DNA from 3 places in the Streptomyces sp. NPDC036984 genome. Region 1 is predicted to be linked to each of the others. Evidence: riboswitches for the same ligand, from Rfam matches in the RefSeq annotation. Region 1 holds a riboswitch; each other region holds the start of a gene.
The links. Region 1 has a riboswitch for cyclic di-AMP ahead of ACZ7DL_RS07615 (M23 family metallopeptidase). Riboswitches for the same ligand answer to the same signal wherever they lie in the genome.
Positions count from the first base shown of each region.

Region 2: it holds a riboswitch for cyclic di-AMP, as region 1 does, so the genes downstream of both, ACZ7DL_RS03200 (transglycosylase SLT domain-containing protein) here and ACZ7DL_RS07615 (M23 family metallopeptidase) in region 1, are expected to answer to the same signal.
Region 3: it holds a riboswitch for cyclic di-AMP, as region 1 does, so the genes downstream of both, ACZ7DL_RS20860 (M23 family metallopeptidase) here and ACZ7DL_RS07615 (M23 family metallopeptidase) in region 1, are expected to answer to the same signal.

Region 1 covers NZ_JBVJRL010000003.1:191,303-194,546, reverse strand. Annotated here, with positions in the region: gene ACZ7DL_RS07625 (HPr family phosphocarrier protein) at 1-86, shown strand, start outside; gene ACZ7DL_RS07620 (GntR family transcriptional regulator) at 335-1,021, opposite strand; gene ACZ7DL_RS07615 (M23 family metallopeptidase) at 1,220-1,975, opposite strand; cyclic di-AMP (ydaO/yuaA leader) riboswitch at 1,988-2,142, opposite strand; gene ACZ7DL_RS07610 (M16 family metallopeptidase) at 2,357-3,244, opposite strand, start outside.
Region 2 covers NZ_JBVJRL010000001.1:688,842-692,085, reverse strand. Annotated here, with positions in the region: gene ACZ7DL_RS03205 (HAD family hydrolase) at 263-1,075, shown strand; gene ACZ7DL_RS03200 (transglycosylase SLT domain-containing protein) at 1,132-1,617, opposite strand; cyclic di-AMP (ydaO/yuaA leader) riboswitch at 1,621-1,801, opposite strand; gene ACZ7DL_RS03195 (polyprenyl synthetase family protein) at 2,391-3,244, shown strand, end outside.
Region 3 covers NZ_JBVJRL010000011.1:22,820-26,063, reverse strand. Annotated here, with positions in the region: gene ACZ7DL_RS20875 (MarR family winged helix-turn-helix transcriptional regulator) at 1-171, opposite strand, end outside; gene ACZ7DL_RS20870 (dihydrofolate reductase family protein) at 265-1,398, shown strand; tRNA gene ACZ7DL_RS20865 (tRNA-Met) at 1,446-1,519, opposite strand; cyclic di-AMP (ydaO/yuaA leader) riboswitch at 1,819-1,982, shown strand; gene ACZ7DL_RS20860 (M23 family metallopeptidase) at 1,992-3,050, shown strand; gene ACZ7DL_RS20855 (aldo/keto reductase) at 3,120-3,244, shown strand, end outside.

The DNA.
Region 1 (3,244 bases):
CCGACGCCGAGGGCGCGGACGCCGCCCTCGACCGTCTGGCCAAGCTGGTCTCCGAGGGCCTCGAGGAGCTGCCCGAGACCGTCTGAGCGACCTCGCACAGAGCGCCGGAGCCGCGCCGCCCGACCGGGCGGCGCGGCTTCGCCGTATGCGGCGCGGTGCGCGCCCCCTCTATGTCCGTCGGTCCGCGGCGTACGCGCGTCGCGGACCGGCGGATTCCCCGCCGTTTTGCATCGGGCGTAGGCCTGCCGCGCCGACATAATTCCGGCGCCCCTGAATTCGGGCAGCCGAAAACACCCGTCCCCCGAATTACTCTTCTTTGTATACGGCGCCTGTGTTAATGCCGCGGGCCCGATGTGTTTACGGGATGTTGCGAAGTCCTCACACGCTCCGCGGCACCGGAAAAGCGAAGCCGGTGCACGCTCGTCACGCGCTCAGCGTGCAGCGCCGTGAGTGCCCGCGCGCGCTCGCCGTCCCCGCGCGCCACCGCGTCCACGATCGCCCCGTGCTCCGTCCAGGAGTCCACGGGGCTCTTCGGCGCCTCGACCGCGTACATCCAGGCGATCTTGTGCCGCAGCTGGGTGAGCATCGAGGTCAGCGACGGGCTGCCGGAGGCCTGTGCGAGCGTCTCGTGGAACCAGCCGCCCAGCGAGCGCAGGTCCTCGCTGTGGCCCCTCCGGGCCCGCTCCTGACCCAGCCGCACCAGACCGCGCAGGACCTTGAGATGGGCCTCGGTGCGCCGCTGGGCGGCCCGCGCAGCACCCAGCGGCTCCAGCAGCATCCGCATCTCCAGCAGGTCGGCGGCCTCCTGCTCGGTCGGCTCGGCCACGCACGCGCCCGCGTGCCGGCGCGTCACCACGAAGCCCTCCGCCTCCAGCGTGCGCAGCGCCTCGCGCACGGGGACGCGCGAGACGCCGTAACGGCGGGCCAGGACTTCCTCGGTCAGGCGGCTGCCGCGCTCGTAGACACCCGCGACGATGTCGTCCCGGATCGCCGTACACACCGAGTGCGCCGGAATACGCATGCCCGACCTCCGCCTTAATCCCCGTGAAACGTCGTCGACGACGTGTGTTCCGTGACTCTATTCCAGAGAGCCGGAATTTCCGACGGCGGGCCGTAATCCATGGATATTTTTTTGGACAGCACATCCGGCGGACACCATGAAAAACGGCGAAAGCCCCGGCTCGGTGAGCCGGGGCTTCGGATGGCCGTGCGGTGTGCGTCAGACGTTCACGCCGTGCTTGCGGAGGTAGGCGACGGGGTCGATGTCGGAGCCGTACTCGGGGGTCGTGCGCGCCTCGAAGTGCAGGTGCGGGCCCGTGACGTTGCCGGTGGCGCCGGAGAGGCCGATCTGCTGGCCCGGGACGACCTTCTGGCCCACGGTGACGCCGATGGACGACAGGTGCCCGTACTGGGTGTACATGCCGTCGGCCATCCGGATCACGATCTCGTTGCCGTACGCGCCGCCCCAGCCCGTGGAGACGACCGTGCCGGAGCCCACAGCGTGGACGGACGTGCCGCTGGCCGCGTGGAAGTCGATACCGGTGTGCGAGCCGGAGGACCACAGGGAGCTGCTCGCCCGGTAGGCCGTGGAGACGTAGGAGTGCGCGATGGGGGTGACGAAGGTGTTCAGCCGCTTGCGCTCGGCCTCGCGGGCGGCGCGGGCCCTGGCCTCGCGCTCCGCCGCGACCCTCTTCGCGGCCAGCTTCGCCGCGGCTTCCTCGGCCGCCTTCTGGTCGGCGGCCTGCTGCTGGGCGGCGGCCTGCGCGTCGATCTGCTCGGCGACGTCGTCGCCCACGGTGACGACCGGGGTGAGGCCGGTCTGCTCCGCGGGGCTCTCGGCGGCGAGCGCCGGGGAGGCGGCGAGGGTGCCGATGACACCGGTGGTGGTCAGGGCCGCGACGCCGGCCGCCTGGGCGGTGGTCCGCTTGACCCGGCCGGGCTTGCGGTGCTTCCCGGTGGCGCACATGAACGCCATGAAGTGGCTGGTCCTTTCCTTCCCTCTCGCCTACCGGGTTAGCTGACGGGTTCGGAGCAGGAAGGTCTCCTACGGGCCCCCTGGCGGGCGCCCGATTCACCCCAGGGACTACGTGGGTCCCCGGCTCCCCTGGCTCGCGCCGTACGGGGACTCGGCGATCGCTGTCCGGTGCCGCGGTTGCGGCGCACTGCCTGACGAACAGCCCGGACGACGCTACGGCGGCCCGCTTTCAATCCTCAAACGAAACCGGCTGTTTGTTGCGCATGCCACAGGTCAGACAGGCAACCTCCGCCCCAAATCGGGCACCTGTGGGACCGAGTGGAACAGCAGGGGCCCTGACGATCCGTAGACCGGTCGTCAGGGCCCCACGCGCGCGTGCCGTTACTCGGCCGCCACCACGGTCACTTCACCGATGCCGAGCGCCTCGACCGGCGCCTTGATCTGGGAGGCGTCGCCGACCAGGACGGTCACCAGGCGGTCCACCGGGAAGGCGTTCACGACGGCCGCGGTGGCCTCCACCGTGCCCGTGCCGGCCAACTGCTGGTACAGCGTCGCCTGGAAGTCGTCGGGCAGGTGCTGCTCGACCTGGTCGGCCAGAGTGCTCGCGACGGCCGCCGCGGTCTCGTACTTGAGCGGTGCCACGCCGACGAGGTTCTGCACGGCGACGTCCCGCTCGGCGTCGGTCAGGCCCTCCGTCGCGACGGTGCGCAGCACCTTCCACAGATCGTCCAGCGCCGGGCCCGTGTTCGGCGTGTCCACGGAGCCGCTGATGGCGAGCATCGCGGCGCCCGTGCCGTCCGGCGCGGAGCGCAGGACCTGCCCGAAGGAGCGCACGCCGTACGTGTAGCCCTTCTCCTCGCGCAGGACGCGGTCCAGGCGGGAGGTGAGGGTGCCGCCGAGGCAGTACGTGCCGAGCACCTGGGCGGGCCACACGCGGTCGTGCCGGTCGGGGCCGATCCGGCCGATGAGCAGCTGCGTCTGCACGGCGCCGGGCCGGTCCACGATGACCACGCGCCCGGTGTCGTCGGCGGTCACCGGCGGCACGGGCCGGGGCTCGCCCGGGGTGCCGGTCCAGGCACCCAGGGTGTCGCCGAGCAGCGCGTCCAGGTCGGCGCCGGTCAGGTCGCCGACGACGACCACGGTGGCCGTGGCGGGCCGCACATGACGGTCGTAGAACGCGCGTACGGCCGCAGCGTCGATCTTCTCGACCGTCTCCTCGGTGCCCTGGCGCGGGCGGGACATGCGCGAGGTCGCCGGGAACAGCTCCTT
Region 2 (3,244 bases), on a different contig from region 1:
GGCTGATCATCAAGTTCGGTGACTACCCGCTGCATCACGGTGGGGTCGGCCGAGACGCTCCACCCGGGCCCGCCCCACCGGGCGGGCGCCTGGCCGCACCGGATGGGCGCCGGGCTCACCGGCCGTTGCGGGGAGCGGCTGCCGTCCGGGACCGCGGGCGCCGCCATCACGGCGTCTGTGCCCACCACTTGGGGGCGAGCAGCACGTAAGTGCGTGGAACGACAGGTGAGTCGGCGGGGCTCGGTGTCCGTATTCTCTGATCATGGCACCCACCCCCGCATATGCACTGATCGCCACCGACCTGGACGGGACGCTGCTGCGCGGCGACGACACCGTCTCCGACCGGTCGCTCGCCGCGCTCGCGCGGGTGGCGCGGGCCGGTGCCCGGCACCTGGTGGTGACGGGCCGCCCGGCCCCGCGGGTACGGCCCCTGCTCGAGGACCTCGGCTGCACGGGGCTCGCGGTGTGCGGGCAGGGCGCCCAGGTCTACGACGCCGGAGCCGACCGCCTGCTGTGGTCGGTCCGGCTGGACCGGGAGCTGGCCGAGACCGCGCTCGGCAAGATCGAGGCGGAGGTGGGGCAGGTCTACGCGGCGGTCGACCAGGACGGCGTGGACGGGCTCACGCTCATCGAGCCCGGCTACCGGATGCCCCATCCGACGCTGCCCGCGGTGCGCGTCGGCCGGCGGGACGACCTGTGGTGCGAGCCGATCAGCAAGGTGCTGCTGCGGCACGCCGACCTGTCCGACGACGCGTTGGCGGCCGTGGCGCGCTCGGCGGTGGGCTCGCTGGCCACGGTCACCATGTCGGGTCCGGGCACCGTGGAGCTCCAGCCGAGCGGGGTGACCAAGGCGACCGGGCTGGCGCTGGCCGCCGAGCGGCTGGGGATCGCCGCCGAGCGGGCCCTCGCCTTCGGTGACATGCCCAACGACATCCCCATGTTCGACTGGGCCGGCCGCGGTGTCGCCATGGCCAACGCCCACCCCGAACTCAAGGCGGTGGCCGACGAGATCTCCTTGTCGAACGAGGACGACGGCATCGCCGTCGTCCTCGAAAGACTGTTTCCGACCGACTGACCGGCACATCAGTAGCCGCCGGTCGGCCGGCGTGCTCCGCGCCGGCCCGCCGGCTGTCAGTACGCGCCGAACACGTTGTCGATCGACCCGTACCGCGCGGCCGCGTAGTTGCACGCGGCGGTGATGTTCGCGACCGGGTCGTAGACGTTGAACGACGTTCCGGCGACGTGGTACGCGTTGAACGTCGGGTCGATGACCTGGAGCAGGCCCTTGGACGGGATGCCCTTGGCGGCGTTGGAGTCCCACAGGTTGATGGCGTTCGGGTTGCCCGAGGACTCGCGGATGATGTTGCGGTAGATGCCGTTGTAGGTGCCCGGGATGCCCTTCTCGGCCATGATCGCGAGCGACTCGCGGATCCAGCCGTCCAGGTTGTTCGGGTACCCGGCGAGGGTGGTGGCGGCCGTCGTGGTGCCGGTGGCCGCGGAGGCGCCGGTCGCGCCGACGAGCGGCAGGGCGAGGGTGGCGACGGAGACGCCGGCCACGGCGAGGGTGCGGACGAGGCGGCTGTTGCGGGTACGGCGGGGCTGAGCGGCAGCAGACATGGGGAAGTTCCTCTCCGGCGCCTGCGAGGTGAGCTGTCGGGTTCGGGCGGGGAGGTGCCCGGCCGCGCCCTGGAGGAGGCACGGCTTTACCCCTAGCCGTTCCGGTCGGCGTGTGCCGTCCGGCCCGGCGGCTTACCTGGGTCCCCCGCTCCTGCCGTACGAATGAGTTCGTCGATGGGTTACGCGGGCGGCGGCAGGATTCGGCGTCCGCCCGACGGCCCGGAACGTATGCGAGAGCACATGTCGGGAACAAGTACCCGATGGGCGCAACGTTCCATTTGGCCTTGATCGACTCTGTATGGGGTGCTTGATCCTTTGCGACTGCCAACCCTCAACTCGCCGACGGTGCAAGGGGAAGGAGGGGTTCCGGCAGGTGAGGGGGTCCTGTGGGTGCGTGACCCAATTCACGAAATAGCAAAGTACTTCAAATCAGACATGGGGGATTAGGGGGATTCGATCCTGAAGTCGGAGTGGTGCGGAACCTCGGACGCGGTGCGCGTCGTTGTCGTAGGGGTCGGTGGAGGGTGAGGGGGTGACGGAGAGGGTTGAAAGCGGGGCACGGACATACTGCCCGAATTAGTGTTAAGTCGATAAATGTCCGTTCTTACCATCCGATCGAAAGCATGCCGGTCATGATCTGATACCGCCCGGGCTGGACCGGTGGGCGCTATCGGTGATCGAAAGAGGACCGGATACGCTGACTTGAGTGATGGCAGCGACCTATCGACAAACCGTGTAATCGCCAGCAGACACCAGCAGACAGGAGACCCCTCGTGACCGTCGTCGGGCCGTTCGGGCTGAGCGTGCGGGACCAGGCTCTGGAAGCCGATGTCCAGGCCGGATTGACGGCTGTCGAGGAAGGCTTGCTCGAGGCCACCAAGAGCGAGGTCCCGTTCATCACGGAGGCCGCGCAGCACCTCGTACGGGCCGGCGGGAAGCGGTTCCGTCCGCTGCTCGTGATGCTGGCGGCCCAGTTCGGTGACCCCTACGCGCCGGGTGTCGTGCCGTCGGCCGTGGTCGTGGAGCTGACCCACCTGGCCACGCTGTACCACGACGACGTCATGGACGAGGCCGCCGTGCGGCGCGGCGTGGACAGCGCCAACGCCCGCTGGGGCAACTCGGTCGCGGTCCTCACCGGCGACTTCCTCTTCGCCCGCGCCTCCCAGATCCTCGCCGACCTCGGCCCCGAGGCGGTCCGGGTGCAGGCCCTCGCGTTCGAGCGGCTGGTCACCGGCCAGATCCTGGAGACCGCGGGTCCCTCGGACGGGCGTGACCCGGTCGAGCACTACCTGGACGTGCTCGGCGGCAAGACGGGCTCCCTGGTGGCGGTGTCGTGCCGGTTCGGCGCGATGATGTCCGGCGCCGACGAGACGGTCGTCGACGTACTCACCCAGTACGGCGAACGCCTCGGGGTCGCCTTCCAGCTCGCCGACGACGTCCTGGACATCGCCTCCGACTCCCACGAGTCCGGCAAGACCCCGGGCACCGACCTGCGCGAGGGCATCGCGACCCTGCCGGTGCTCCGGCTGCGCGAGCGGGCCGCCCGGCTGGGGCTGGCCGAGGACATCGCGCTGTGCGAGCTGCTGGACTCCGACCTCAGCGACGACGCCCGGCACGCCGAGGCGCT
Region 3 (3,244 bases), on a different contig from region 1:
CAGCCGCCGGTCGGGGGCGTCGGAGAGGTTGGCCAGCACCGAGTAGAACAGGTGCGGCATGCCGCCCTCCTGCTGGAGCTGCCGGTCGATCGCGTCCTCCAGGAGGCGGGAGGCGGCGATGTAGGCGCGCCAGGCGCGCTGCTCCTCGGGGGTGAGCCAGCGGGTCGTCATGCCGCCAGTGTAAGTTTGTTTCAAACTTGAACCAAGCTGTCCGTCCGCCGACCGTCCGCCCAGTGACCGTCCGCCTCCGAAGAGAGGGCGCCGATGCCCCTGCCGTACGTGCTGCTGTCCGCCGCCGTCTCCCTCGACGGCTATCTGGACGACACCGGTCCCGAGCGGCTCCTGCTCTCCAGCCCGGCCGACTTCGACCGGGTCGACGAGGTGCGGGCCTCCGTCGACGCCATCCTCATCGGCGCCGGCACCATCCGAGCCGACAACCCGCGGCTGCTGGTCAACTCCGCCGAGCGGCGCGCGGCGCGCATCGCGGCGGGCAGGCCGGAGTACCCGCTCAAGGTCACCGTCACCGCCTCCGGCGACCTCGACCCCGGCGCCAACTTCTGGCACACCGGCGGCGCGAAACTCGTCTACACCACCGACCAGGGCGCCGAGCGGGCCGCCCGCCTGCTCGGGCGCACCGCCGACGTCGTCCCGCTCGGCCCGGCCCTCGACTGGCGGGCCCTGCTGGAGCACCTGAACGACGTGCGCGGAGTCGGGCGCCTGATGGTGGAGGGCGGCGGCACGGTCCACACCCAGCTGCTGACCCAGGGCCTCGCCGACGAACTCCAGCTGGTGCTCGCCCCGCTCTTCGTCGGCGACCCCGCGGCCCCGCGCCTGTTCGGGCCCGGCGGCTACCAGGACGGTCGTCTGCGCCTGCTCGACACCCGCCGGATCGAGGACGTCGTCCTCATGCGGTACGAGCCCACGGCCCCCGGCACCGGTCCGGCCGCCACCGCCGCCGACCGCCACTGGCTGCGCACCGCCTGCGAGCTCGCCGCGCTGTGCCCGCCCTCGGAGACGGCGTTCAGCGTCGGCGCGGTCGTGGTCGCCGCCGACGGTACGGAGCTGGCCCGCGGCCACTCGCGCGAGGGCGCCGACCCCGTGGTCCACGCGGAGGAGGCGGCCCTCGCGAAGGTCGGCCCGGCCGATCCGCGGCTGCCCGGCGCCACCGTCTACAGCAGCCTGGAGCCCTGCGCCCGCCGCGCCTCGCGCCCGGCGCCCTGCGCCGAGCTGATCCTCGCCGCGGGCGTGCGCCGCGTGGTCACCGCGTGGCGGGAGCCGGACACGTTCGTGGCGGGGGCCGACGGGGCGGGAATGCTGTTCACCGCGGGTGCGCAGGTCGTCGTCCTGCCGGAGCTGGAGGCTCTCGCCAAGGCGCCGAACGCCCATCTGCTCGCCTGACAGCACTCAGGGCCGGAATCCAATGGATTCCGGCCCTGAGTCTTCAGTAGCGGGGACAGGATTTGAACCTGCGACCTCTGGGTTATGAGCCCAGCGAGCTACCGAGCTGCTCCACCCCGCGTCGTTGTGTCATCAGCATACGCCATGTTCAGGGCCCGATGCACATCGCTTTCCACACGCTCGGCGATCATCACGGAAAGTGATCGGGTGGGTGCCATGCGTATGACATCTGAGTCACCATCAAAACCGCAGATGACTGCTGTACCCGGGTCAACTCGCCCGTTCTGCGGGGGTCCTGGCCGATAAGTCCGCCGCCGAAAAAGCTTAATGATCAAGTCGAACGGGTTGGAAAGTGACTGGCAGGTCTATTAACGTTCGATAACGCAGCGCGGTCGTCCCAGCCGTCACAAGAGACGGCTCCGTGCGCACGCGCCGAATCCCGCAAGGGAACCGGGGAACCACCACCCTGGGGTGAATCACGCGAATGCCGCCGTGGACTTGAGTTCACGACCGGTATACGCGCGTAGGAGACCTTCCTGCTCCGAACCCGTCAGCTAACCCGGTAGGCGGAGGAAGGAAAGGAGCACGCCCGCGTGGCGTCCAACCGCCCTGCCCCAGAAGCCCCGTTCATACCCGCGGAAGCCCCCACCGAGACCTTCGGCTACGGCGCCTACCGCGCCGAAGAGGGCCCCTGGGAGGAGTGGAACCCCACCGAGGAATCCGTCGCCCCGGTCCGTGGCCGGCACCGCGTCGCCAAGCAGCGCGGCGGCTTCGCGCGCAGCTCCACCGTCCTCGGCGTCGGCGTGATGGCCGCGGTCGGCGCGGGCGGCATGGCCAGCGCCCACACCGGCAAGCCGCCGGTCTCCATCTCCCTGCCCGACATGCCCTCCGTCGGCTCCCTCTTCGACGACGGCTCCGCCGACTCCCAGACGTCCGAGACCACCGCCACCGCGCTCAGCGGCGTCGGCGTGACCTCGGCCGACGCCGAGGACGGCACCGACGCGGGCGAGGCCCTGCGCAACCGGATCATGGCCCAGGCCGAGCAGCAGCAGGGCCAGGCCGAGAGCAAGGCCACCGCCGCCGCGCTCGCCGCCGTCGAGAAGCAGAGCGCCGAGGCCGCCGCCAAGGCCGAGAAGGAAGCCGCCGCCAAGGCCGCCGCGGCCAAGGAGAAGGCCGAGGCCGACGCCGAGAAGGCGGAGGCCGCCGCGGAGAAGGCGGCCGAGGAGAAGCGGCTGGCCGAGCTGGCCAAGCAGTACGCGCTGCCGACCTCCTCGTACACGATCACCTCGACGTTCGGCCAGGCCGGCTCGATGTGGTCCTCCGGCTACCACACCGGCCTCGACTTCGCCGCCCCCACCGGCACCCTCATCAAGGCCGTCCACAGCGGCACGATCACCCAGGCGGGCTGGGCCGGCGCCTACGGCTACCGCACGGTCCTCACCCTGGACGACGGCACCGAGCTGTGGTTCTGCCACCAGTCCTCGATCAGCGTCTCGGTCGGCCAGAAGGTCAGCACCGGCGACGTCATCGGCCGCGTCGGCGCCACCGGCAACGTCACCGGCCCGCACCTGCACCTGGAGGTCCACCCCGGCGGCCAGGCCACCGGCATCGACCCGATGGCGTGGCTGCGCGACAAGGGCCTCAACCCCTGAGCGGCCCTCTGCCCGAACTTGGCGCCGGTGGCGGGATGCGACGACCCGCCACCGGCGTTGACATGACGTATGACGTCACTACGTAAACTCGGCTCCTCCGACCTCGAGGTCTTCCCGCTCTCCCTCGGCGGCAACGTCTTCGGCTGGACCGCCGACGAGGACACCTCCTTCGCCGTCCTGGACGCCTACACGGC